3 regions of the Pseudomonas sp. P129 genome follow, and region 2 is predicted to be linked to each of the others. Evidence: riboswitches for the same ligand, from Rfam matches in the RefSeq annotation. Region 2 holds a riboswitch; each other region holds the start of a gene.
The links. Region 2 has a riboswitch for cobalamin ahead of cobW (cobalamin biosynthesis protein CobW). Riboswitches for the same ligand answer to the same signal wherever they lie in the genome.
Positions count from the first base shown of each region.

Region 1: linked by a shared signal. The riboswitch ahead of cobO (cob(I)yrinic acid a,c-diamide adenosyltransferase) and the one ahead of cobW (cobalamin biosynthesis protein CobW) in region 2 are both predicted to bind cobalamin.
Region 3: linked by a shared signal. The riboswitch ahead of KBY02_RS12845 (ABC transporter substrate-binding protein) and the one ahead of cobW (cobalamin biosynthesis protein CobW) in region 2 are both predicted to bind cobalamin.

Region 1 is NZ_JAGPYS010000001.1:1,055,272-1,063,227, reverse strand. It holds gene cbiB (adenosylcobinamide-phosphate synthase CbiB) at 1-202, opposite strand, end outside; gene bluB (5,6-dimethylbenzimidazole synthase) at 199-849, opposite strand; gene KBY02_RS04565 (cobyrinate a,c-diamide synthase) at 846-2,141, opposite strand; gene cobO (cob(I)yrinic acid a,c-diamide adenosyltransferase) at 2,167-2,778, opposite strand; cobalamin riboswitch at 2,869-3,083, opposite strand; gene KBY02_RS04555 (PQQ-dependent sugar dehydrogenase) at 3,203-4,531, shown strand; gene KBY02_RS04550 (C40 family peptidase) at 4,860-5,405, opposite strand; gene KBY02_RS04545 (C40 family peptidase) at 5,495-6,223, opposite strand; gene KBY02_RS04540 (NAD-dependent deacylase) at 6,299-7,063, opposite strand; gene hda (DnaA regulatory inactivator Hda) at 7,057-7,761, opposite strand.
Region 2 is NZ_JAGPYS010000004.1:297,350-305,305, forward strand. It holds gene KBY02_RS13260 (CbtA family protein) at 1-503, opposite strand, end outside; gene KBY02_RS13265 (CbtB domain-containing protein) at 514-696, opposite strand; cobalamin riboswitch at 792-1,007, opposite strand; cobalamin riboswitch at 1,066-1,290, shown strand; gene cobW (cobalamin biosynthesis protein CobW) at 1,409-2,473, shown strand; gene cobN (cobaltochelatase subunit CobN) at 2,477-6,241, shown strand; gene KBY02_RS13280 (ATP-binding protein) at 6,241-7,275, shown strand; gene KBY02_RS13285 (vWA domain-containing protein) at 7,329-7,940, shown strand.
Region 3 is NZ_JAGPYS010000004.1:186,930-194,885, reverse strand. It holds gene KBY02_RS12875 (SulP family inorganic anion transporter) at 1-752, opposite strand, end outside; gene mapR (GntR family transcriptional regulator MpaR) at 1,180-2,589, shown strand; tRNA gene KBY02_RS12865 (tRNA-Asn) at 2,962-3,037, opposite strand; gene KBY02_RS12860 (response regulator transcription factor) at 3,246-3,920, opposite strand; gene KBY02_RS12855 (phosphatase PAP2 family protein) at 3,941-4,843, opposite strand; gene KBY02_RS12850 (histidine phosphatase family protein) at 4,810-5,505, opposite strand; cobalamin riboswitch at 5,822-6,021, shown strand; gene KBY02_RS12845 (ABC transporter substrate-binding protein) at 6,151-7,164, shown strand; gene KBY02_RS12840 (FecCD family ABC transporter permease) at 7,161-7,956, shown strand, end outside.

The sequences.
Region 1 (7,956 bases), on a different contig from region 2:
GCGTGGCCAGCAACGTCAGCGGCACAACAGTGATGACCCAGGCGGTAACGCCGTGACTGCGCCAGCCACGGCCGCCACTGTTGAAACGCTGCTCGACCCGACTGGCGAAGTTGCCGAACGCCACCAGCGGATGCCATCGTTTTGGCTCACCGAGCAGCGCATCCAGCGCGACCCCGGCGACGCTCAACAGCGCCATGCTCATTGACTCACTCCCCATTGATTCTCGTACAGCAACTCATGCAGCGGACGCGCCTGCGCCCAGCCTTCCATCACCAGCATTGGCGCAGGATAAAATTCCTTGACCGGGCCCAGGCAAATGATCGCCAGCGGCTTGGCGCCGTCGGGCATGCCCAGCAGTTCGGCCAGTGCCTCGGGGTCGAACAGCGACACCCAGCCCATGCCCAGGCCTTCTGCTCGCGAGGCCAGCCACAGGTTCTGGATCGCGCAGGACAGCGAAGCCATGTCCATTTCCGGCAAGGTGCGCCGGCCGAAAATGTGTTGCTCACGCCCTTCCATCAGCGCGGCGACCAGCACTTCTGCACAGTCGTTGATGCCTTCGACCTTGAGCTTCATGAATTCGTCGGTGCGCTCACCCAGCGCCTCGGCGGTCCGGATACGCTCTTGCTCTACCTGCGCCTGCATCCTGCCGCGCAATAGCGGGTCGCTGATGCGGATGAAGCGCCACGGTTGCATCAGCCCGACGCTGGGGGCCTGATGCGCGGCCTCCAGCACACGTGCCAGCAGCTCGGGCGCGACCGTGCCGCCGATGAAGTGGCGCATGTCGCGACGTTCGGCGATGGCGCGGTACACCGCAGCCCGCTCTTCGGGGCTGAACGCTTGCTCGGTCATGGTTTGAACAGCGCCGCGATCGCCTGAGGGCAGGAAGGAAAATAGAAATGCACGTAGGACGCGGTCAGGCGACCCAGGCGATAGACCGCTTCTGCGCCGCGCCCGCCATTGGGGCTGACGCCACGCGCAATCGGCTGCAGCTCGGTGCTGGTCAGCGAATGGTGATAAGTGTGACCGTGCAGCGTGCCCTCGGGCAGCTCGACGGCTTGCAAGGCCAGCGCGGCCAGACGCTTCTGCATGACCGCTTCACCGGACAGCAAGCCGACCAGTTCGGCGCGCACGCCCTCGACATCGGTCAAGGCTTCGAGCAAATAGAGCATGCCGCCGCACTCGGCGAGAATCGGCTTGCCGGCAATATGGTGAGCCCTGATCGAAGCCTGCATCGTGCCATTGGCGGCCAGCGCGACGTGGTGCAGCTCCGGGTAGCCGCCTGGCAGGTACAGGCTGTCGGCGTCGGGCAGCTCGCGATCATGGATCGGCGAGAAGAAGCTCAGCTCGGCGCCCATGTTCCTCAGCAGGTCCAGGCTCGCGCCGTACAGAAAGGCAAAGGCTTCGTCGCGCGCGATGGCGATGCGGATGCCGCGCAGCAGCGGCTCGACCTGCACCGGGTCGGGCGCAGTAAAGGTCACGGCCGGCGGCAAGGCCACTTCGCAGGTGCTGGCCAGCGCCGCAGCCGCCATGTCCAGACGCACGTCCAGATCATTGAGCTCACTGGCCTGGACCAGCCCCAGATGGCGGCTGGGCAATTCGAAGCCGACCTCCCGGGACAGGGCGCCGTACCAGCGCAGGCCTTCGGTCAGGCTGTTCTCCAGCAACTGCGCATGGCGTACCGTGCCGACGCGATTGGCCAGCACGCCGGCGAACGGCAGATCAGGCTGATAGCGCGCCAGGCCCAGCGCCAGTGCGCCAAACGTCTGCGCCATGGCCGTGCCGTCGATCACACCGAGTACCGGCACGCCAAAATGCCGGGCCAGGTCGGCGCTCGACGGCGTGCCATCGAACAGGCCCATGACCCCTTCGATCAGAATCAGGTCGGCCTCGTCAGCCGCTTCCCACAACAGGCGACGGCTTTCATCGGCACCGACCATCCACATGTCGAGTTGATAGACCGGCGCGCCACTGGCCCGCTCGAGAATCATCGGGTCGAGAAAGTCCGGGCCGCACTTGAACACCCGGACCTTGCGCCCCTGGTTGCGGTGCAGGCGTGCCAGTGCAGCGGTCACCGTGGTTTTGCCTTGCCCGGAGGCAGGCGCAGCGATCAGTACCGCCGGGCAATCACGCGGGGCTCTCATTGCAATGCGCTCAATGATGAAGGGTTCACAGCTCGATACCTTTCTGCGCACGAATACCGGCCTGAAACGCGTGCTTGACCACGCCGATCTCGGAAACAGTATCGGCCAGGTCGATCAATTCGGCTTTGGCACCGCGGCCAGTCACCAATACGTGCTGCATCGGCGGACGTGCCTGCAGATCGCTCAGCACCTGTTCGAGGTCGAGGTAGCCATGTTTGAGGGCGATATTCAGTTCGTCGAGCACCACCAGACCAATGGCCGGATCGCGAAGCATTTCCTGAGACACGGCCCAGGCGGCCTCAGCGGCGGCGATGTCACGCTGGCGATCCTGGGTTTCCCAGGTGAAGCCCTCGCCCATCACGTGATAGCGCACCTGCTCGGGGAAACGGCGGAAAAACATTTCTTCGCCCGTGCTGTTGCGGCCCTTGATGAACTGCACCACGCCACACTGCATGTCGTGGCCCATGGCCCGGGCGAGCATACCGAACGCCGAGCTGCTCTTGCCCTTGCCATTGCCGGTCAACACCAGCAGCAGGCCGCACTCGTTGGGCGAGCTGGCAATACGCTGGTCCATGAAGGCTTTCTTGCGCTGCATGCGCGCCAGATGGCGTTCGTCGCGTTCGGGGGATTCGTTCATCTGGGCTCTCCGCTCGGGGCAGGCGACAACAGACGGAAGGACAGCACTGGACAGCACGGCAACGCCCTGCACAGAACATCACCCTCCGTGATGTCATTGAGTGATTCAGGCCGGTCTCCGGGCTCATGAGCGGGTCACCCCGGCTGCGCGCCTTCCCATGTCGAAACACAGTGGCGTCAGGCACAGCCTTGACTCATTTACCGTTGCGGGGGCAGCGCCGGGATCGGATCTGTCGACCCACACCGGCTTCCCTGTTTCACTCTGCCAATCGAGGATTGCAGAGCACCTGAAACAAACCGCGAAGGGTAGAGGGTTGGACCGGGAGCGTCAATCGACACCGTCGCTGCGGAACGTGATTGAACCTAGCGGGTTGGCGGCGCCTCTATCAGTTACTGGACCACGCCCTTGTTAATGGAGATCGACAATGTTCAAACTCAGACCCCACTACGCAGTGTTGCTGCTGGTCGCCGGCGGCCTCGCTGCCTGCGGCGAGTCGTCGAGCCTGCAAGTCTCGGATGGAACAGGCCCCTCGCCCAAGCTGCCGGAGCCCAACAAGACGCTGATTCCGACCGTCAACATCGCCCCTGCCGTAGGCTGGGAAAAAGGCGCCAGGCCGGTCGCCGCGCCGGGCACACAAGTGGCTGCGTTCGCCGAGAACCTCGACCACCCGCGCTGGCTGTATGTGTTGCCCAACGGTGACGTGCTGGTAGCAGAAACCAATTCCCCCGCCAAACCGGATGATTCCAAAGGCATTCGCGGCTGGGTGATGGAAAAAGTCATGGGCCGCGCCGGTGCCGGTGTGCCCAGCGCCAACCGCATCACCTTGCTGCGTGACGTGGACAAGGACGGTGTGGCAGAGACCCGCACGGTTTTCCTGCAAAACCTCAATTCGCCGTTCGGCATGACCCTGGTGGGCAACAAGCTGTATGTCGCCGACACTGACCGCCTGATCAGCTTCCCGTATGAATCCGGGCAGACCTCGATCAGCGCGCAAGCGACCAAAGTGGTCGACCTGCCGGGCGGTACGCTCAATCACCACTGGACCAAGAACGTCATCGCCAGCAAGGATGGCAGCAAGCTGTACGTGACCGTGGGCTCCAACAGTAACGTGGCCGAGAACGGCATGGACAAGGAAGAAGGTCGTGCGGCGATCTGGGAAGTGGACGCGGCCACCGGCAACCACCGGATCTTCGCGTCCGGCCTGCGCAACCCCAACGGCATGGATTGGGAACCGAAGACCGGCAAGCTGTGGACGGCGGTCAACGAGCGCGACGAGATCGGCAGCGATCTGGTGCCTGACTACGTGACCTCGGTGCAGGACGGCGCATTCTACGGCTGGCCTTACAGCTATTACGGCCAGCACGTCGACGAGCGCGTCAAGCCGCAGAACCCGGCACTGGTCGCCAAGGCGATTGCCCCGGATTACGCAGTCGGTCCGCACACCGCTTCGCTGGGCTTGGTGTTCGCCGACGGCAAGACACTGGCTGCGCCGTTCAACGAGGGCCTGTTCATCGGCCAGCACGGCTCCTGGAACCGCAAACCGCACAGCGGCTACAAGGTGGTGTTCATTCCATTCAGCGGCGGCAAACCCAACGGCACACCGGTCGATGTGTTGACCGGCTTCCTCAACAAGGATGAAAAAGCCATGGGTCGCCCGGTTGGCGTGGTCAATGACCAGCGCGGCGGATTGCTGGTGGCCGACGATGTCGGCAACAAGATCTGGCGCGTGACATCCGCCAAGGCTGCTCAGTAACGCCGAGCGTAGAGGTTTGACGCAGAGCGTCGCACGATAGTTGAGATCATCGCTCCCTACGCTCCAGCACTCGGCGTTACACACAAGTCCTGGAGAGCCCGGAATACGTGCCTTTCAGGGTTCTGCCCGAAGGGCGTAGGAGCGAACTTGTTCGCGAAGGCGGTGTTTCAGAAGATGCATTTTCGGCGATCATACCGGCCCTTTCGCGAACAAGTTCGCTCCTACGGCCTACGGCCAGAATCTAAAGTAACGTTGAGCGCTCCGCGTGGGCGTGGGCATGCAGTTCTGGACGCTCTTGAGTGCGCGCAGAGCAATCAGCGCGAAGCGCTTAAGGCCGATTCTGCGCCAGGCTGGACGGCTGAATCACGCGTTTGGCGTTGAGATAGGCTCTCTGCCAGTAAGGCTTGTCGAGGCTGTCGAGCTTGACCGTGCCGCCGGTGGCCGGCGCATGCACGAAGCGGCCTTCGCCGACATAGATCCCGGCGTGGGACACCTGAGAACCGCCCGATGTGGCGAAGAACACCAGATCACCTGACTGCAATTGCTCGCGACGAATATTCGGTGCGCCCATCACGATCATCTCGCGTGTGGAACGCGGCAGGGAAATGCCCGCCGCATCACGATAGACATAGCCTATAAGACCGCTGCAATCGAAACCGGAGTCAGGCGTGTTGCCGCCCCAGCGATAAGGCGTGCCAACCAGCCCCAACGCACGAAACAGCACGTCTTCGGCAGCCGGAGAAAGAATCTGGGGAGGTGCAGTGACCACCGGACGCTGAACGATCCGGGGCGCTTTGGGCGGAGGCGGCGCGCTGGCGCAGGCACCGAGCAACGCAGCAACAGAGATGACTAACAGGCGCAACGCAATCGACATAACCACAACAACCTATCCGGATGCGGCTTACGCTGCCGAGAAGCTCAAAAACGCATAAAGACCCGAAGGTCTTGTGCTGCGCGTTCTATTTATTTACGCCGCTTGGGCGCGGTCTTGACTGTAGTCGAAGTCATCGCCGTTGTCTGCGTGACTTCAGGTGTCGATTTTACTGCAACAGTACCCGGGGCCATCGCCAGAGGCCGCTTGGCCTCGATGAAGGTCTTGCTCCAGTAGGCGTCATCGAGGCTGTCGATGCGCACACCGCCGCTGCGGCGACTGCTGGAGTGGATGAACTGCCGATTACCGGCGTAAATCGCTGCGTGGCTGACCTGACCACGACCGCGAGTACTGAAGAACAGCACATCACCCGGCTGAAGCTTGTTGCGCGCTACCAGAGGTGCGTTGACGTTGATCATTTCACGCGTGGAACGTGGCAGGCTCATGCCGGCCTCTTCGCGAAACAGATAACCGATGAAGCCGCTGCAATCGAAACCCGAAGAAGTCGACGTGCCGCCGAACTTGTAGCGGGTGCCGATCAGCGACTTGCCACGCTCCAGGATGCTGTCGGCCAGGGCCGGCAGTTGGTAAGACTTGTTATCAGCGAACTGGGACAGTTCGTCTTCGGTAGCGAGCTCGTCCTGCAGGACTGCCGCGTCGGCGCGACGGGCTGCGGACTGGGCATTGGCATTGATTGCACTCTGATAGCGTGGAACTGGCTGGGCCTGTTCCTGCTGTGCGACCGGCATATTGGCCGAGCAACCGAAGAGAAATGTAACGAGTGCGAGAGGCACGAGGGGTGCGAAGCGAACAACTTGCATGGGCACAACCGTGGCTGACTAGTTAAGATGGCGAGACTATGCCTTTTATGAAGGTGATTTGCAAATTCAATCGAACTAGATGTGACTTATGAGTTCGGCCATGACATGTGCCGCGCGGTACGGCAAAAAGACGTCCATCTGCGCGCTGTGATCCGTCGGCTGTGGATTGATTTCTGCGGTAAAACCCCCGGAAACCCTGGTGCGAATGACCGGTTCGTGAATGTAGGGGAAGCTTGCGGTGGTGCCAATACTCAACACTGCGTCATAGCCTTTAGCCAGCTGTTCATGCAGTGTTTCCAGCGCTTTTTCGGGAAGCATTTCCTGAAAAAGAACGACGGACGGTCGCAAAATGCCACTACATGCCGGGCATAAGGGGGGCAAAGGGCGCCGCAAGTGCTCACTCAATTGCGAATCCTCAGCACCGCAGGATTGGCAAAACAGTGGCGAGAGTTGCCCGTGAATTTCGATCAGGCGCTCCGGCGGACTGCCTGCCGCGCGATGGTAACCGTCGACGTTCTGGGTCAGTACCCAGCACTCGGGTTTGATGCGCTGCAACTGGGCGATGGCGTAATGCGCGACATTCGGCTCGCCACCCAGGCACGCCTTGCCCAGTTCGGCGATGTATTTCCAGCACAGCTCAGGATCACGACGCAGCATGGGCCCGGACAGGGCCATTTCGATAGGCAGGCCATCGTCGGTCTTGCCATTGTAGAGCCCGCCCACGCCACGGTAGGTCGGCAGCCCCGAATCGGCAGACAGCCCCGCCCCGGTGATCACCAGAATCCGTTTTGCATGGCGCAAGGCAGCCGCCGTCTGCATCAACAGCGCCTGATCTACCACCCGAGGGTCTCTTTAAGGAAGGGAATGGTCAGCTTGCGCTTTTCCTGGAGTGACGCCTGATCGAGGCGCTCGAGCAATTCGAACAACGCGCTCATGCTGCGTGTACCGCGCGTCAGGATGAAATGCCCGACATCGTCGGTCAGGTGCAGGCCGCGCCGTGAAGCACGCAGTTGCAGGGCACGCAGCTTGTCCTCGTCGGACAGCCCGCGCATCTGGAACACCAGCGCCATGGTCAGGCGTGATTTCAGGTCGGGAAGCTTTACCGGCAGTTCGCGGGGCGATTTGGACGCGGCAATCAGCAGACGACGGCCGCTGTCACGCAGGCGATTGAACAGATGAAACAGCGCTTCTTCCCAGTCCGGCTTGCCGACGATCGCCTGCAGGTCGTCCAGACACACCAGTTCGTACTGCTCCAGATGATCGAACAGCTCGATGCCTTCATCTATGACTTCGGCCAGCGGCAGATACACCGCAGGCTCGCCCAACTGTTCGAAACGCAGGCAGGCAGCCTGCAGCAGGTGCGTGCGCCCTACCCCGTCCTTGCCCCACAGGTAGATGAGGCTTTCGGTCCAGCCAGCGTCGGCTTCGCACAGCCGCTCGACATAGCCGAGTGCAGCGGCGTTGGCGCCTGGATAGTAATTGACGAAAGTGGCGTCATCACGCAGACGCACACTCAGGGGCAGCTGAATCGGTTTCATGCTGACTAACGGCTCATGCAAACCGTCAAGGGCCTCTGTGTAAAGAGCGCAAAGTTTATACCCGTGACGCTGGTCGCACAATGCGACAGACCTCAAGCAAAATCAAAGGTTTGCGTCAGGGTGAGTAAAGCGCCGCCCAGCACAGGGCGTTTGAAGGGGCGCATGCCCTCAAGGCATGAGCCTCTTCACCGGGCG
Region 2 (7,956 bases):
AGCAGCCAGTTCTGACCGAACACCAGCAAGGCCAGCCCGGCGGCAGTCGACGCGGCAGCGCCGAGCCACCACAACTGCCGCTGGCTCAGCTCGGCCGCGGCTGTGCCTGGCAGTTCGGGTGGCAGGCCAAAGGTGGGGGCCAGCACGAACACGGCAAAACCCGCCAGCCCCCACCATGCGCCTTGCACGGTGCGACCCGGCGCGCGCAGGGTGTAAAGCCCGGCAAGCATCAGCGCAAAGCCCACCGCGACCACCAGGTTACCGCCAGTGGTGGATAGCACACGCTGCCAGCCGTTTTCGGGCTCCCAGGCCGCTTCTTCATGGGCATGGCTGTGTTCGGCCATCGCGCCGTCCGCGTGCTGATGCAGTTGCTCGGCAGGCGCGTTTTCGTAGGTCTCGGCCTGCTGGATCAGCGGCACCACCCACAGGCTTTGCAGCAGGGTCAGCAGCAGGGCGGCGAGCAGGCCGGTGAAACCTGCGGTATAGGCGATTCGCTTGAACAATGTGTGGCCCTCAATGGCAAGGAAAGGCAGCGCTGTGACGGGTATCGTGTGCCGCGTTGTGTACGGCCGCGATGTGCGAGAAACCGGCGAAGTACACCAGGCAGGCGCCGAGAAGCGCAGCGCTGATGGCGGCGGTCAGGCGTTGAATGCGTGTGGAGCTGGGTGCGGCGGCGTGGCTGCTGATGGTCGACATGGCGTTCCCTCTTGATGATCGGCAAGTGGGCCACGCGCAAAAGAACCTGCCGGCAGACGCCGGAGGTTTCAACTGCGCCCGCCCACCGCGGGTTTGTCATTGCAAGCATATCGGGCCGGTCTCCGGGCTCGCGAGGGGCCGAGACGTCAGTGCGTCAAAGCCTGCAAGGCCACCTTCCCATGCCAGTGGCACAGTGGATCAGACCTACGCTCGCTTACCGTTGCGGGGGCAGCACCGGACTTGCTCGACAACGCGAGCGCACCGGTTTCCCGTTTCACCCCGTGAGGGGCACCCGAAACAAGGCGCACAGGAGAGCATGGGCGGCGGGGCAGCGTCAATCTGAACGATTGACCTGTCTGCAGTCACTGCGTAGCCTTGCCGGTTCGAGGTTCTCCCTGGGTAAAACATCACCCAGTGGAGCTAAGACGGGAATGCGGTACATGCCGCAGCTGCCCCCGCAACTGTAAACGGTCATGTTCATTGCACAGCCACTGCTGCGGCGGGAAGGCGCGATGAATGCGTGTCGGCACGTTGTTCATTGCCTGCCGCACGCCGCCGTGAGCCAGGAGACCTGCCTCGAACGGGCCACACGTGCTGCGGCCCTGGAGAATTCTCACTACAACCGGGCGGGGTGATCCGGTGGCGATCCGATCTGCGTGTCATGCATGCGGCTCTCGTCCTGTTTGCCCGCCGCATTGCCAAAGGGCACCTGATGAAAACACTGGCCAAGCTTCCCGTCACCATCGTCACCGGCTTCCTCGGCTCGGGCAAGACCACCCTGTTGCGGCACATGCTCGACAACGCCGAAGGGCGGCGCATTGCGGTCATCGTCAATGAGTTCGGCGAGCTGGGCATCGACGGAGAAATCCTCAAGCAGTGCACGATCGGCTGCACCGAAGAAGAAGCCAACGGCCGGGTCTACGAACTGGCCAACGGTTGCCTGTGCTGCACCGTGCAGGAAGAGTTCTTCCCGGTCATGCGCGAACTGGTCGCGCGCCGTGGTGATCTGGACCATATCCTGATCGAAACCTCGGGGCTGGCGCTGCCCAAGCCGCTGGTCCAGGCTTTTCAGTGGCCGGAAATCCGCAACGCCTGCACGGTCGATGCGGTGATCACGGTGGTCGACAGCCCGGCGGTACTGGCCGGTACCTTCGCTGCCTTCCCGGATCAGGTCGATGCGCAGCGCAAACTCGATCCCAACCTGGACCACGAGTCGCCCCTGCACGAACTGTTTGCCGATCAACTGGCCAGCGCCGATCTGGTGATCCTCAACAAGGCCGACATGATCGACGCCGAAGGTCTGGCGACGGTGCGTGCCGAAGTTGCCGAGGAGCTGCCGCCTGCGGTCAAGGTGATCGAAGCCAGCAGCGGTCGCCTGCCGATCAGCGTGCTGCTGGGTGTCGGTGCCGAGTCCGAGCTGCACATCGACGCTCGCAAGACCCACCATGATCACCACGACGATGACGATCATGATGACCACGATCACGACGCGTTCGATTCGATTTCCCTGAAGCTGCCGCAAGCCGATGAAAAAGTCCTGCTCGATGCACTGAATCAGCTGGTGGTGCAGCACGGCATTTTGCGTGTGAAGGGCTTCGCGGCCATTCCCGGCAAACCGATGCGCCTGCTCATTCAAGGTGTCGGCACGCGTTTCGACAAGCATTTCGACCGCGCCTGGCGTGCCGATGAAGAGCGTGCCACGCACCTGGTGCTGATCGGTCAGGAGCTGGATGCCGCAGCCCTGCAAGTGCAACTCAACGCTGCGATTGCCGGCTGACCCATGCATTTACTGAGAACCCAGCCCGGCGGTTTCGTACCTGACGACAATATTGCCGATCTGGGCCAGACGCCGGCCGAGCTGGTGATTCTCTGCAGCGGCGACTCCAGCCTGGCGCTGCTGGCCGAAGCTGCCCGGCAGCTCCCCGAAGACTACCCCAGCCTGCGTCTGGCCAACCCGATGCAGGTCCAGAATCACGCCTCTGTCGACCTGTACGTCGATGAAGTGCTGCGTCACGCAAAGGTCATTCTGATTTCGCTGCACGGCGGTATCGGCTACTGGCGCTATGGCGTCGAGCGGCTGATGGAGCTCGCGGCACGTGGTGTTCAGGTCATTCTGGTGCCCGGTGATGACCGCCCTGATCCGGAACTGAGTGATCTGAGCACCGTGCCTGCCGCAGAGCGCGATCGACTCTGGCAGTTCCTGCGTCAGGGCGGCCTGCAGAACGCGCTGCAACTGTACAACTGCATGGCCAGTCGCTGGCTGGACCGCGATTACTCATGGGCCGAGCCCGCGCCGTTGCCGCGCACGGCCATCTACCATCCGCGACTGGCAAGCGCGCAGCTTGCCGATTGGCAGGCAGACTGGCTTGCCGAGCAGCCGGTGGCGGCGCTGCTGTTCTATCGCTCGCACCTGCAGGCCGCCAATACCGGTTTCATCGACGAGTTCTGTACGCGCTTGCAGGCGCAAGGCATCAACCCGCTGCCCATTGCCGTGGCCAGCCTCAAGGAACCCGGCTGTTTCACTCAGGTGGAGGACTGGCTGGATGAGGCTGAAACCGAGCTGATCCTCAATACCACCGGTTTTGCCCAGTCGAGTCCGGAAGCGCCGCATCTGCGGCCGTTTCGGCGCAACGTGCCGGTCATTCAGGCCATCTGCGCGCAGGACAACGAGCCTGCCTGGCAGGCCAGCGAACAGGGCCTCGGCGCTCGCGATCTGGCGATGCACATTGCCTTGCCGGAGCTGGACGGACGGATCATCAGCCGGCCGATCAGCTTCAAGGACCTGGCCTGGCGCAGTGAGCGCAGCCAGTCGGACGTGGTCTGCTACCGCGCCCAGCCGGACCGGATGGATTTCGTCGCGGAATTGGCGCGGCGCTGGATCGAGCTTGCACGCCTGCCCAATGGCGAAAAGCGCGTGGCGCTGATCCTCGCCAATTACCCGACTCGCGACGGAAGGATCGGCAATGGTGTGGGGCTCGATACGCCTGCTGCGGCGCTGAATATCCTGCGCGCCATGCAGGCCGAAGGCTATCCGCTGGCACCGTTGCCGGACAGCGGCACCGAACTGATCCAGCAACTGCTGGGCGGTGTGACCAATGATCTGGACAGTATCGACCAGCGCCCGTGTCAGCAGAGCATGGCGCTGGAGGAATACCTGGCGGCGTTCAACGAACTGCCGCAGGAAAACCGCGACGCAGTGAATGCCCGCTGGGGCACGCCGGACACCGATCCGATGTTTCGCAGCGGCCGGATGATGATCGCCGGACTGCGCTTTGGCCTCACGTTCATCGGCATTCAACCGGCGCGGGGTTATCAGGTCGACCCGAGCGCGGTGTATCACGACCCGGATCTGGTTCCACCCCATGGCTATCTGGCGTTCTACTTCTGGCTGCGCAAGGCCTACGGCGCGCATGCGGTGGTGCATGTCGGCAAGCACGGCAACCTCGAATGGCTGCCCGGCAAGGGCGTGGGGCTGTCGCGAACCTGCTGGCCGGACGCGGTGCTGGGCGCCATGCCGAACATCTATCCGTTCATCGTCAACGATCCGGGCGAGGGCGCACAAGCCAAGCGGCGCACTCAGGCGGTCATCATCGATCACTTGATGCCGCCGCTGACCCGCGCGGAGACCTACGGCCCGTTGCGCAATCTGGAACTGCTCGCCGACGAATTCTACGAAGCGCAAATGCTCGACCCGCGCCGCGCGCGCGAGCTGCAGCGGGACATTCTCGAACTGGTTCGTGAAACCCATATCGACCGCGAACTGGCGTTGGGCGAGAACCTCGACAGCGATGCCGACGCGGCGCTCTGGCTGCCACGTCTGGACACTTACCTGTGTGACCTGAAGGAATCGCAGATTCGCGATGGTCTGCATATCTTCGGTCAATCGCCGCAAGGTCGCCTGCGCATCGACACCTTGCTGGCCCTGCTGCGTATCCCGCGTGGTGACGGGCGTGGCGCGCAGTCCAGTCTGTTGCGCGCGTTGAGCAAGGCGTTCGAGCTGGACTTCGACCCCTTGAACTGCGAGTTGGCCGAACCCTGGACCGGCCCGCGTCCTGCTGCGTTGCAGCACCTGAGCAGCGACCCCTGGCGCAGTGCGGGCGACGCGCGCGAGCGGCTGGAGCTTTACGCCGCCATCCTTATCGAACGTGTCACGCAGGGCGAAGCGTTGACCGACTTGCCGGCGCACGATGATCTGGCGCTGATTCTCGACAGCTTGCGTGACGTTGTCGCGCCGCGTCTGGATGCCTGCGGCCCCGGCGAAATGCAGGGCATGCTCGATGCCCTGAGTGGTCGCTTCGTTCCGGCAGGCCCCAGCGGCGCGCCGAGCCGGGGCCGTCTGGATGTGCTGCCCACCGGCCGCAACTTTTTTACCGTGGACGTGCGCAACCTGCCGACCACCACGGCCTGGCGAATCGGCTTCCAGTCCGCCAACCTGTTGCTGGAACGTCACCTGCAGGACCATGGCGATCACCTGCGCCAGCTGGGGCTGTCGGTATGGGGCACGGCGACCATGCGTACCGGCGGTGACGACATCGCCCAGGCCATGGCGCTGATGGGCGTGCGTCCGGTGTGGGCGACGGGCAGTCAGCGGGTCGACGACTTCGAGATTCTGCCGATCAGCCTGCTCGACCGCCCGCGAGTGGACGTGACACTGCGGGTCTCCGGTTTCTTCCGCGACGCGTTCGCCAACCTCATCAAGCTGTTCGACGCTGCGGTGCAGGCCGTCGCGGCGCTTGACGAGCCCGACGACCTGAACCCGCTGGCGGCCAGGGTCCGTGAAGAACGGCAAGGCTTCCTCGCAGAAGGTCTGGACGAAGACGAGGCGGCGCGTCAGGCCGGCTGGCGGATATTCGGTGCCAAGCCCGGTGCCTATGGCGCTGGCGTACAGGGTGCTATCGATGGCCGCCTGTGGCAGAGCCGCGACGACCTTGCCGAGGTTTACCTGAACTGGGGCGGTTACGCCTATGGCGCTGCCGATGAAGGTACGCCTGCGCGTCAGCGCTTTGCCCAGCGGCTTTCTCAGGTGCAGGCGGTGCTGCAGAATCAGGACAATCGCGAGCACGATCTGCTCGACTCAAATGACTACTACCAGTTTCAGGGCGGCATGCTCGCCGCTTCTGAAAGCCTCAGCGGGCAGAAGACCGCCAGTTACCATGGCGATCACAGCCAGCCCGACCTGCCGAAGATCCGCACCCTCAAGGAAGAGCTGAACCGGGTGATACGCTCGCGCGCAGCGAATCCGAAATGGATCGAAGGGGCCAAGCGCCATGGTTACAAAGGTGCTTTCGAAATGGCCGCGACCGTGGATTTCCTGTTCGCGTTCGATGCGACCACCGAGCTGATCGATGATCACCAGTACGCGCTGCTCGCCGACGCCTATCTGCTGGACCCGGCGACTCGCGATTTCATCGCCGAGCACAACCCCGATGCCTTGCGCGACATGACCGAGCGCATGCTCGAAGCCCAGCAGCGCGGCCTCTGGCAGGAGCCTGGCGAGTATCAGCAGGCGCTGGAAGACCTGCTCCTGGACATAGAAGAGAACTGATGACCGTGTCTGATTCAACGATGAGCGAAACTCCGCATTTTCCACTGGCCGCTGTGGTCGGTGCTGATGACCTGAAACTGGCGTTATGCCTGACTGCCATTGACCCGCGCATCGGCGGCGTGTTGATCGAAGGGCCAAGAGGCATGGCCAAGTCGACGCTGGCCCGCGGTTTGGCCGATGTGCTGGCCAGCGGTCAGTTCGTCACCTTGCCGCTGGGCGCTACCGAAGAGCGTCTGGTCGGCACGCTGGACCTTGACGCCGCGCTGAGCGAAGGCCGCGCGCGCTTCTCTCCGGGCGTGCTGGCCAAGGCCGACGGTGGCGTGCTGTATGTCGATGAGGTCAACCTGCTTGCCGACCATCTGGTCGACCTGCTGCTGGACGTCGCAGCCAGCGGCGTCAACCTGGTCGAGCGCGACGGTATCTCCCATCGTCATGCTGCGCGTTTCGTGCTGATCGGTACCATGAACCCCGAAGAGGGCGAATTGCGCCCGCAGTTGCTGGATCGCTTTGGCCTCAATGTGGCCCTGAGCGGCCATACGCTGCCTGCCGAGCGCAGTCAGATCATCCGTCGCCGTCTGGATTTCGACAGCGATCCGCAGGGCTTCTGCCAGCACTGGCAAACGCAGCAGGATGCCTTGAAGCAGCGCTGTGAACAGGCACGTCAGTTGCTGTCGGGCATTGAACTGGATGACCAGTCCCTGGCAATGATCACCGAGCGCTGCTTTGCCGCAGGTGTCGACGGCATGCGCGCCGATCTGGTCTGGCTGCGGGCTGCGCGCGCGCATGCGGCGTGGCGGGGGGCCGGGCACATTGAAGAGCAGGACATCGAGGCGGTTGCCGAATTTGCCTTGCGTCATCGGCGTCGCGAGCCCTTACCGCCGCCGCAAAACTCCGAGGCGCCGCCACCGCCACCGGGCTCGTCCAGCAAACAGGCCGAGCCTGAAAGCGGGCAGGGCAACTGGGGTGAGTTGCCCGCTCAGGCCGTCACGACCGGATCACGCCGCGAAGTGCCGAGCTGGCCAAAAAAGCCCTAGGCATCCGCCCCCGCGCCATACAGGGGGCGGATGCCATTCCCCGTCCCGGTCGACTGGCCAGCGGCAGGCAGGGCGCTGTGCGTGTCGGAGCTGACGGCCCGGTGCAATGGTTGCCGACCTTTTTGCGCGGTCAGCCGAAGAGCTACAAGGACCTGGTTCGCCAGCCGCGTAGCAGCCGGCCCAGCGAGTTATTGCTGGTGATTGTCGATGCTTCGGCGTCTACCCGCCGCCATCAGGCGTTGAGTCAGGCCAAGGGCCTGCTGTCGCAGATGTTCGACGATGCCTATCGACGCCGGGCTCGGCTGGCCTTGCTGACCGCCAGCGGCACTGCGCCACGCTGGCAGCATCAAGGGCTGAAGGCCTCGTCGGCGTTGACACCCTGGCTGGATGCACTGGGGGCTGGTGGTGGTACGCCGTTGCCGGAAGCGCTGCAACAGGCGGCTGAATGGTTGGCGCAACGGCAAAAACGCTATCCGGCTGAACAGCAGCGGGTTCTGGTGCTGACCGATGGTCGGATCAAGTCGTTACCGGCACTGCCTGCGTTCGACTGCGCCAGTTTGCTGATCGATATCGAGAAAGGCCCGATCCGCCTGGGAAGGGCGCGGGAACTGGCATCGAGTCTGGGGGCCGAGTATCGGCACATCGATGAGTTGAAGCGGGTCTGAGGATGGGGAATCCGTC
Region 3 (7,956 bases), 110 kb from region 2:
GTGGTATCGGTCAGGTCATCGACGATGGTCGCGGTCATCATCGACTCCAGCAGGCCCACCACGGCCAGCGCGGCGGAATACGGCAGAATGATCAACAGCGTGTCGAGGTTGAGCGCGACGTCCGGCCACATGAAGGTCGGCAGGCTGTCGGGCATTGCGCCCATGTCACCCACGGTTCGTACATCAAGCCCCATGTAAATGGAAATCGCGGTGAGCACCAGAATGCACACCAGCGGCGAAGGCAGCAGCTTTCCCAGCACCGGCACACGCGGGAACAGGTAGATGATTGCCAGGCCCGCTGCGGTCATGGCGTACACCGGCCAGGTCACATGGGTCAATTCCGGCAACTGGGCCATGAAGATCAGAATTGCCAGTGCATTCACGAACCCGGTAACCACCGAGCGTGAAACGAAGCGCATCAATTCACCCAGGCGCAGATAGCCGGCGATGATCTGCAGTACGCCGCAGAGCAAGGTGGCGGCCAGTAAATACTGAAGCCCGTGCTCTTTGACCAGATTCACCATCAGCAAGGCCATCGCACCGGTGGCCGCAGAAATCATCGCCGGGCGCCCGCCCACGAAAGCGATGACCACGCAGATACAGAACGACGCGTAAAGCCCGACTTTCGGGTCTACCCCGGTAATGATGGAGAACGCGATGGCCTCTGGAATCAGGGCCAATGCAACAACAAGCCCGGCCAATACATCGGCACGAACGTTGGAAAACCACGTAGCTTTGATTTTTTCTAACATGGGAATACCTGTGACAGACGCAGCAAGACGCACGGCAGCGATTGCCGGACGAGCAGGAGCATCGGTTTTCGATTGAGTAGTCAGATTGGGAGTGGCGGCGACCAAAAAACGGGCGCAGCAACGGGCGACTGCAGCAAGAAGGCAGTCAGGTGTTGCGAGGGGGGCGTAGCGCTAAGGCGGCGTAGGCAGCCAGTTGGAACGGGGCACGTCTATTTCCTTCGATGGGTCGTAAGGCGCTGGCATCATAGACCTATCCGTTTGAGGGGTTCAAGCGTAAGTCATCTCTCCGAACGACCTGAGTGACGGATGGCGCAACCCCCTGAAACACGTGAACAAGCCATCTGATACTGTTTTTTACAGCTGTTGTGTCTCTGTTCGTTATGGCCGGTTTCGCTCATGATGCAGCCTTGTCGATTCGATGCCGCTTATGAAACGCTACGAAAAATTCGCCGCCGACATCTCGGAAATGATTCGCAGCGGCGTCCTGCCCGCCGGGGAAAAAGTCCCGTCCGTACGGGTCGCGAGTCGCACCTGGTCCGTCAGCCCGGCAACGGTCTTCAAGGCCTATTACCTGCTGGAAGACAAGGGACTGATTCAGGCCCGCGCACGCTCCGGGTATTACGTGCGTGAGCATGCCGCCAACGCACTGACCGAACCTGAACTGGTCAGACATACCAGCGAAGGTACCGAACTGGGCGTCAGCGACCTGATCTTTTCAGTGCTCGGCTCGCTCAAGGACCCGGACACCGTACCGTTCGGCTCGGCGTTTCCCAGCCCGCACCTGTATCCGCTGGCGAGCCTGGCGAAGTCGATGGCGTCAGCTGTGCGTGCGCTGACGCCTGCAGGCATCGTCAGCGACATGACCACCGGGAATCCCGAGCTGCGCCGACAGATCGCCCTGCGCTACATGATCAGTGGCGTGCGCTTGCCGGCGGACGAACTGGTCATTACCAATGGCGCGATGGAAGCCCTGAACCTGTGCCTGCAGTGCGTCACCGAGCCCGGCGACCTGGTCGCCATCGAAGCGCCGGCGTTCTATGCCTGCCTTCAAGTGCTGGAGCGCCTGAAGCTGAAAGCCGTCGAAATCCCCGTGCATCCGCGTGACGGCGTGGACCTCGACTCGCTGCAGGACAGCCTGAAACGCCTGCCGATCAAGGCTTGCTGGTTCATGAGCAGCTTTCAGAACCCATTGGGCGCGAGCATGACTCAGGCGAACAGGATCAGGCTCTACGACCTGCTGGAACAGCAGCAGATCCCGTTGATCGAGGACGATGTGTACGCCGAACTGTATTACGGTGCCAACGCGCCTCACCCGGTGAAAAGCCTGGATCGCAGCGGACTGGTGATGCACTGCAGCTCGTTTTCCAAGACCCTCGCGCCCGGCTATCGGGTCGGCTGGGTGGCAGGCGGGCGTTACACCGAGCAGATTGACCGCCTCAAGCTCATGACCACCCTCTCCCCTTCGGTCCCCGCCCAGGCCGCGCTCGCCGACTACCTCAAGCACGGCGGCTATGACCGCCATCTGCGTAAACTGCGTGACACCCTCGAACTGCAACAAGGCGCGATGCTCGCTGCTGCCGCCCGCTATTTCCCGGCGGCGACACGCGTCACCCGCCCCCTCGGCGGCTACTTTCTGTGGTTCGAATTCCCCGAGCAGGTTGATTCGCTGCAGCTCTTTCAACTCGCACTCGCGCAGGGCATCAGCCTCGCGCCCGGCCCGATCTTTTCCGCTTCCAGGCGCTTCAAGAATTGCGCGCGCCTGAACTACGGCACACCCTGGGATGAACGCAGCGAGCAGGCCATGGCGATGCTGGGGCGTATCATCGCGTCGTTCTGAGCGTTTTCATGCCTTGCGGACAGGCAACTGATCCGTATTTTTAAGCCGTTTCTGAATCTGTACCAGAATCAGTCCGAGCACGATAATGGCAGCGCTTTCAAACGCGCAGGATAACCGCCAAGAGCGACGCCTGCGGCTCGTTACAGACAGATCGATCAGCAGGAGACGCTCATGGGTAAGCTCGGACTTTCTTTGATAGGTTTTTTATTGTTGGCGATTGCGGTGGGTTTGTTGGGGACTATTTCGCCGTATTGAGGAGCCGCGAGCCAGGAATACTGAAGCCGCGTTGCATTACCGCCAAAACGAAAAAACCCGCCATTAGGCGGGTTTTTCTTGTTCAAAGGCCTTATACATTGCCTTTGAAGTATTGTCTGGCTCCACGACCTGGACTCGAACCAGGGACCCAGTGATTAACAGTCACTTGCTCTACCAACTGAGCTATCGCGGAATGAGCGCTATGTTACTGATTCGGAAAAGGAAGTCAAGCAGAGCAGAAAAAAATCCTGCTCGTTCATCCGGATGCCATTTCCGGCCAGACAGGGGCACAGTTCATAACACACACGGCCACCTGCTTGATCCGGTAGTGAAAGGTATTCTTCACCCCGAACCCTGATCGCAATGAGTCAGGCGCCTGTTCAACGCCGACTGAACGCGCCTCAGCGCTGCACGCACAGCTTGTAACCCAGGCCATGGGCGGTGTGCAGCAATGGCGTGTCGTGCCCGCCATCCAGTACCCGCCTGAGCACATGGATGTTGCTGCGCAAGCTGCTGCTGTTCGGGGCATCACGGCCCCAAAGCGCCTCTTCCAGTTCGGAGCGCTTGACGATATGCGGGCTCTTGCGCATCAACAGTTCCAACAGCTTCATGTTGGTCGGGTTGAGCTTCAAGGGCACGCCTTTGCGGGTGATTTCAAGGGTGTCCAGATCGAACTGCAGGTCGGCGACCACCATCATCCGGTTGTCCTGGCGCTGCCGTCGGCTGACGATCGCTTCGACTCTGGCGAGCACTTCGGACATCGCGAACGGCTTGGTGATGTAGTCGTCGGCCCCCACCTTGAAACCGGTGAGCCGATCATCCAGTTCATCGCGCGCGCTGAGCATCACAATCGCGACTTCCGACTTCGAATACTGGCGCAGGCTGTGGCAGATCTGATTGCCGTCGATGCCGGGCAGCATGATGTCGAGAATGATCGCATCGAAGCGTTTCGAGGCGGCCAGGTGCAGCCCGCTCAGGCCGTCCAGCGCCCCTTCTACCGCATGCCCCCTGAGTTCGAAGAATTCCAGCAGGTTATCGTGAATATCACGGTGGTCTTCAATAACCAGAATGTTCATTGCCGCGCCTTCTTGTCTTTCTACCCGGCCGACCGGGAACCTGTTACCAATGAGTCTGCAGGCTGCGTGACGAATGCATCAGGTCTGTTGACGGCCACCGCCTGGTGAATCGGCTGTTGCAACCTTGATCGACCATAGAAGCACAAGGCGACCAGCAGTGTACTCAGCCACACCACGATACCCGCCCAGAAGGTGTGTGACATGAAGTGCCAGCCTTGCAGTACCCGCGTGGTGCCGTAAATCATCCCGAGCAGGAGAATGCCCGCCAGCAGAATGTTCGAATGCCGCCAGCAGTAGCGACGAGCCACGAAGTACAGGGCCAGCAGACTGAATGCGCTTGACGCATGACCGCCCGGCCAGCATCGCCCGGCGCCGGCCTCGTGCAGCAGGTTGAAATTCCTGAACCACTCGATGTGCGCCTGGCTGCCACCGTACAAGGTGGTTTCGACAGGACAATAAACGCCGGTATGGCTCTTCAGGTAATGAATCATGGCGGTGCTCAGCGCAAAGGCAACTATGACGAAAAAGAAGTCCAGCCGGTGCCTGCGTGCAAAGCGCAGGAAGGTGCCCAACCGAGAACCCGTCAGCCGCCTCGCGAGGCGCGAATCATCATATTTTTCCAGCAACGGCCAGACAAAGGACAGCATCGCACCGATGATCGCCAGCTCTCCGGTCCAGTTCGGAAGGATCCGCGCCCATCTGTGCGTGATGTTCTCGAACAAATGGCTCTGGCCTATGGGAAACACCCCGGCCGTAGAATCAAAAAACAGATCAGTCAGTTGCCGGTCGATCGTGGTCAGGTCGAAAGTAACGAAGACCAGTAAAGCGAAAAACACCGGTACACCCAGGTTGATGCCGTAAAACCGCAGCCTGGCGCTGGAAGATGTCGTCAATTGAATTGCTCGCGGTTGAGGTTTGCCCATTGCCCGGCATTCAGGGAGCCGAGAATTTTCGGCGGATGGCTGCCGTCTATTTGTACGAAAAACGCCTGGGCGTACTCACTCGAGCGCTCGCCGCCAGGTACGCCGACCTTGCGCTCGAACTGGTCGATGCAGCCACTGTGGGTCACCAGCACCATGTTCTCGCCGCTGACCTTGTGAGCCTGCACCGCTTTCATGAAGCCGCTGTCACAGTCGTTGATCCAGTCTTGGCCAGCCACCGCGTGCCCGGCCAACAGTTGCGCAGTCTGTTGCGTGCGGGTCTTGGGGCTGGCGATCATGCGCGCGTGGTCCATGCCCATTTTCTGCAACCCGGCGCCCACCGCCAGAACGGCGTCGCGGCCGTTGGAGGTAATGCCGTCGGCGTCGCTCATGCACGGGTTGTTCGAGCGGTCACAGCGTTCGGCATGGCGAATCATCACCACCACATTGCCTTGCCGCCAATGCTCGCGAAGGCCGGAAACGCTCAGGTTGCTGCCGACCCCCAGGTCCACCACGTGCACGCCCGAGAACGCCGAGTAGAACCATGCGCAGATAGCCGTCAGCACGACGGCAACAGACATCGATACGATGTGCCGATGCAACTTGTAGCGCTGACTGATGCCCGAACGGGGCAGTACATTCTTGTTGATTATCGTGTCGGTCAAGGGACCACTCCTGCCATGAACCTATGTCTGGCGTTGACCCAGGGAGTGCCCGAGGTCTGCGCCGCTCCCATGCAGGCAAGATAGGTTCAGCATCGTCCCGATGCAGTGAAGAAGATGTGAAAAACGTGTTGTGGCCCAGCGCCACATTTTTCACGCGAGCCCTCTGGAATGGGGCTTTGCGGTTTTACGGGCGTGAACATGAAGATAATTTAAGCGTTTTTCCGGAAAGCTCCGTGTCCATCCGGACAATTTTGACCTGGCCGACCGTCTGCTGAAGCTGCGGCGCGCAAAGGATTAGCCACTAAAACGCTTATCGTTTACCATGCCGCGCGTCGGTTTCCGAGAGGAACTAACAGGGAATTCGCACGCCTTTCTCACCAGGCGAAAAACGAAACTGCCCCCGCAACTGTAGGCACCGAGCCTGCTCCATGACTGCCACTGGATCGTGATCCGGGAAGGCCGGAGCCTGGCGATGACGTGTCAGTCAGGAGACCTGCCGACCCGCTTCAACCCACTAACCGGCGGGGTGTCCGGGAAGGACATCCGCACGCGCCGGCATTTCCCGCCGTGCCCGGTCATCATCCGGGGATGTGTTTCCTGATGTGCATTGCGCCCTGGCACCTGCTCCAACGGAGACCGCATTCCATGTCGCTGCCCCGCCTCGCCGCACTCGCTGCCAGCCTGACGCTGTCCACCCTGGCCCTTGCCGCCCCCACTCAGTACCCGCTGACCCTTGAAAACTGTGGCGCGACCCTGACCTTCACGCATGCGCCAACCAAGGCTGTGACCATTGGCCAGGCCGGCACCGAAATGCTTTACGAACTGGGCCTGGGCGACAGACTGGTCGGCACTTCGCTGTGGTTCAACAATGTATTGCCACGCTTCAAGGCGCAGAACGACAAGGTCGAACGCCTGGCCGACAACGAGCCCAGTTTCGAGGCAGTGATCGGCAAGCGTCCGGAACTGGTGGCCGTGCAGTTGGAGTGGATGGTCGGCAAACAGGGCGCGGTCGGCACCCGCGAGCAGTTCCATGACCTGAAGATACCCACTTACATCCTGCCGTCCGACTGCGAAGGCAAGGACAATCTGGTCGGCGCCGATGGCACACGTCTGGAGCCCTTCCGCATCGAGACCATCTACAAGAGCATCGAGCAACTGGCGCAGATCTTCGATGTGCAGGATCGCGGCGACGCGCTGGTTACTGACCTCAAGGCCCGCCTGAGCGCGGCGATTGCCAACGTCAGGCAGAACAAGGCCAACGACGTCTCGGCGCTGTTCTGGTTCTCCAGCTCCGACCTTGCCAGCGACCCTTTCGTGGCAGGCCGCAAAGGTATTCCGGACTTCATGCTCAACAGCCTGGGTATGCGCAATATCGTTCAGTCCGACGAAGAGTGGCCAACCGTGGGCTGGGAAACCATCGCCAAGGCCAACCCGAGCATTCTGGTCATCGCGCGCATGGATCGCCGCCGTTTCCCGGCCGACGATTACCTGAAAAAAATCGAATTCCTCAAGACCGACCCGGTGACCCGCAACATGGACGCGGTCAAGCATGACCGGATCGTGATCATCGACGCCGAGGGCATGCAGGCTGGCCTGCGTCTGTTCACCGGGTTCGAGGAACTGGCTGACGCCGCCAACCGTTTCAACGCTGCCAAATGAGATTGCCGATAGCATTGAGTCATGTGCTCTGGGTTTCGGCGGTGCTGGTGCTGGCGATCATGATCGGGGCCGCGATCGGCGAAACCTCGATCAGCCTGCAGGTGGTTTTTCAGGTGCTGGCCAACAAACTCTGGGCCGCCGGCTATGTGCTCGACCCTATAGACGAAGGCATCGTCTGGAACTACCGGCTGACCCGCGCCATTGTCGCAGCCGCCTGCGGGGCCGGGCTGGCGATTTGTGGCGTGGTGTTGCAGTCGTTATTGCGCAACCCGCTGGCAGACCCGTATCTGCTGGGGATTTCCGCAGGGGCCTCGACCGGCGCGGTACTGGTCGCCATTCTGGGCTTCGGTGCAGGCGCAATCTCGATGTCGGCCGGCGCCTTTGTCGGTGCCGTGGCGGCATTTTCGCTGGTCGCCCTGCTGGCGCACTCTTCACGCGGCACCACGGCAGCCGGGCAGATCATTCTGGCCGGGATCGCCGGTTCGCAACTGTTCAATGCCCTGACCTCGTTTCTGATCACCAAATCGGCAAGCTCCGAGCAGGCACGCGGCATCATGTTCTGGCTGCTGGGTAACCTCAGCGGCGTGCGCTGGCACTCGGTCTGGCTGGCAGTGCCGACAGTGCTGGTCGGTCTGCTGGTGTGCCTCTGGCACCGGCGAGCGCTGGACGCGTTCACCTTCGGCAGCGACTCGGCGGCGTCACTGGGGATCGCGGTACGCCGCGTGCAGATCATATTGATCACTACCGCCGCGCTGGTCACCGCAGTGATGGTCTCGATTGTCGGCTCCATCG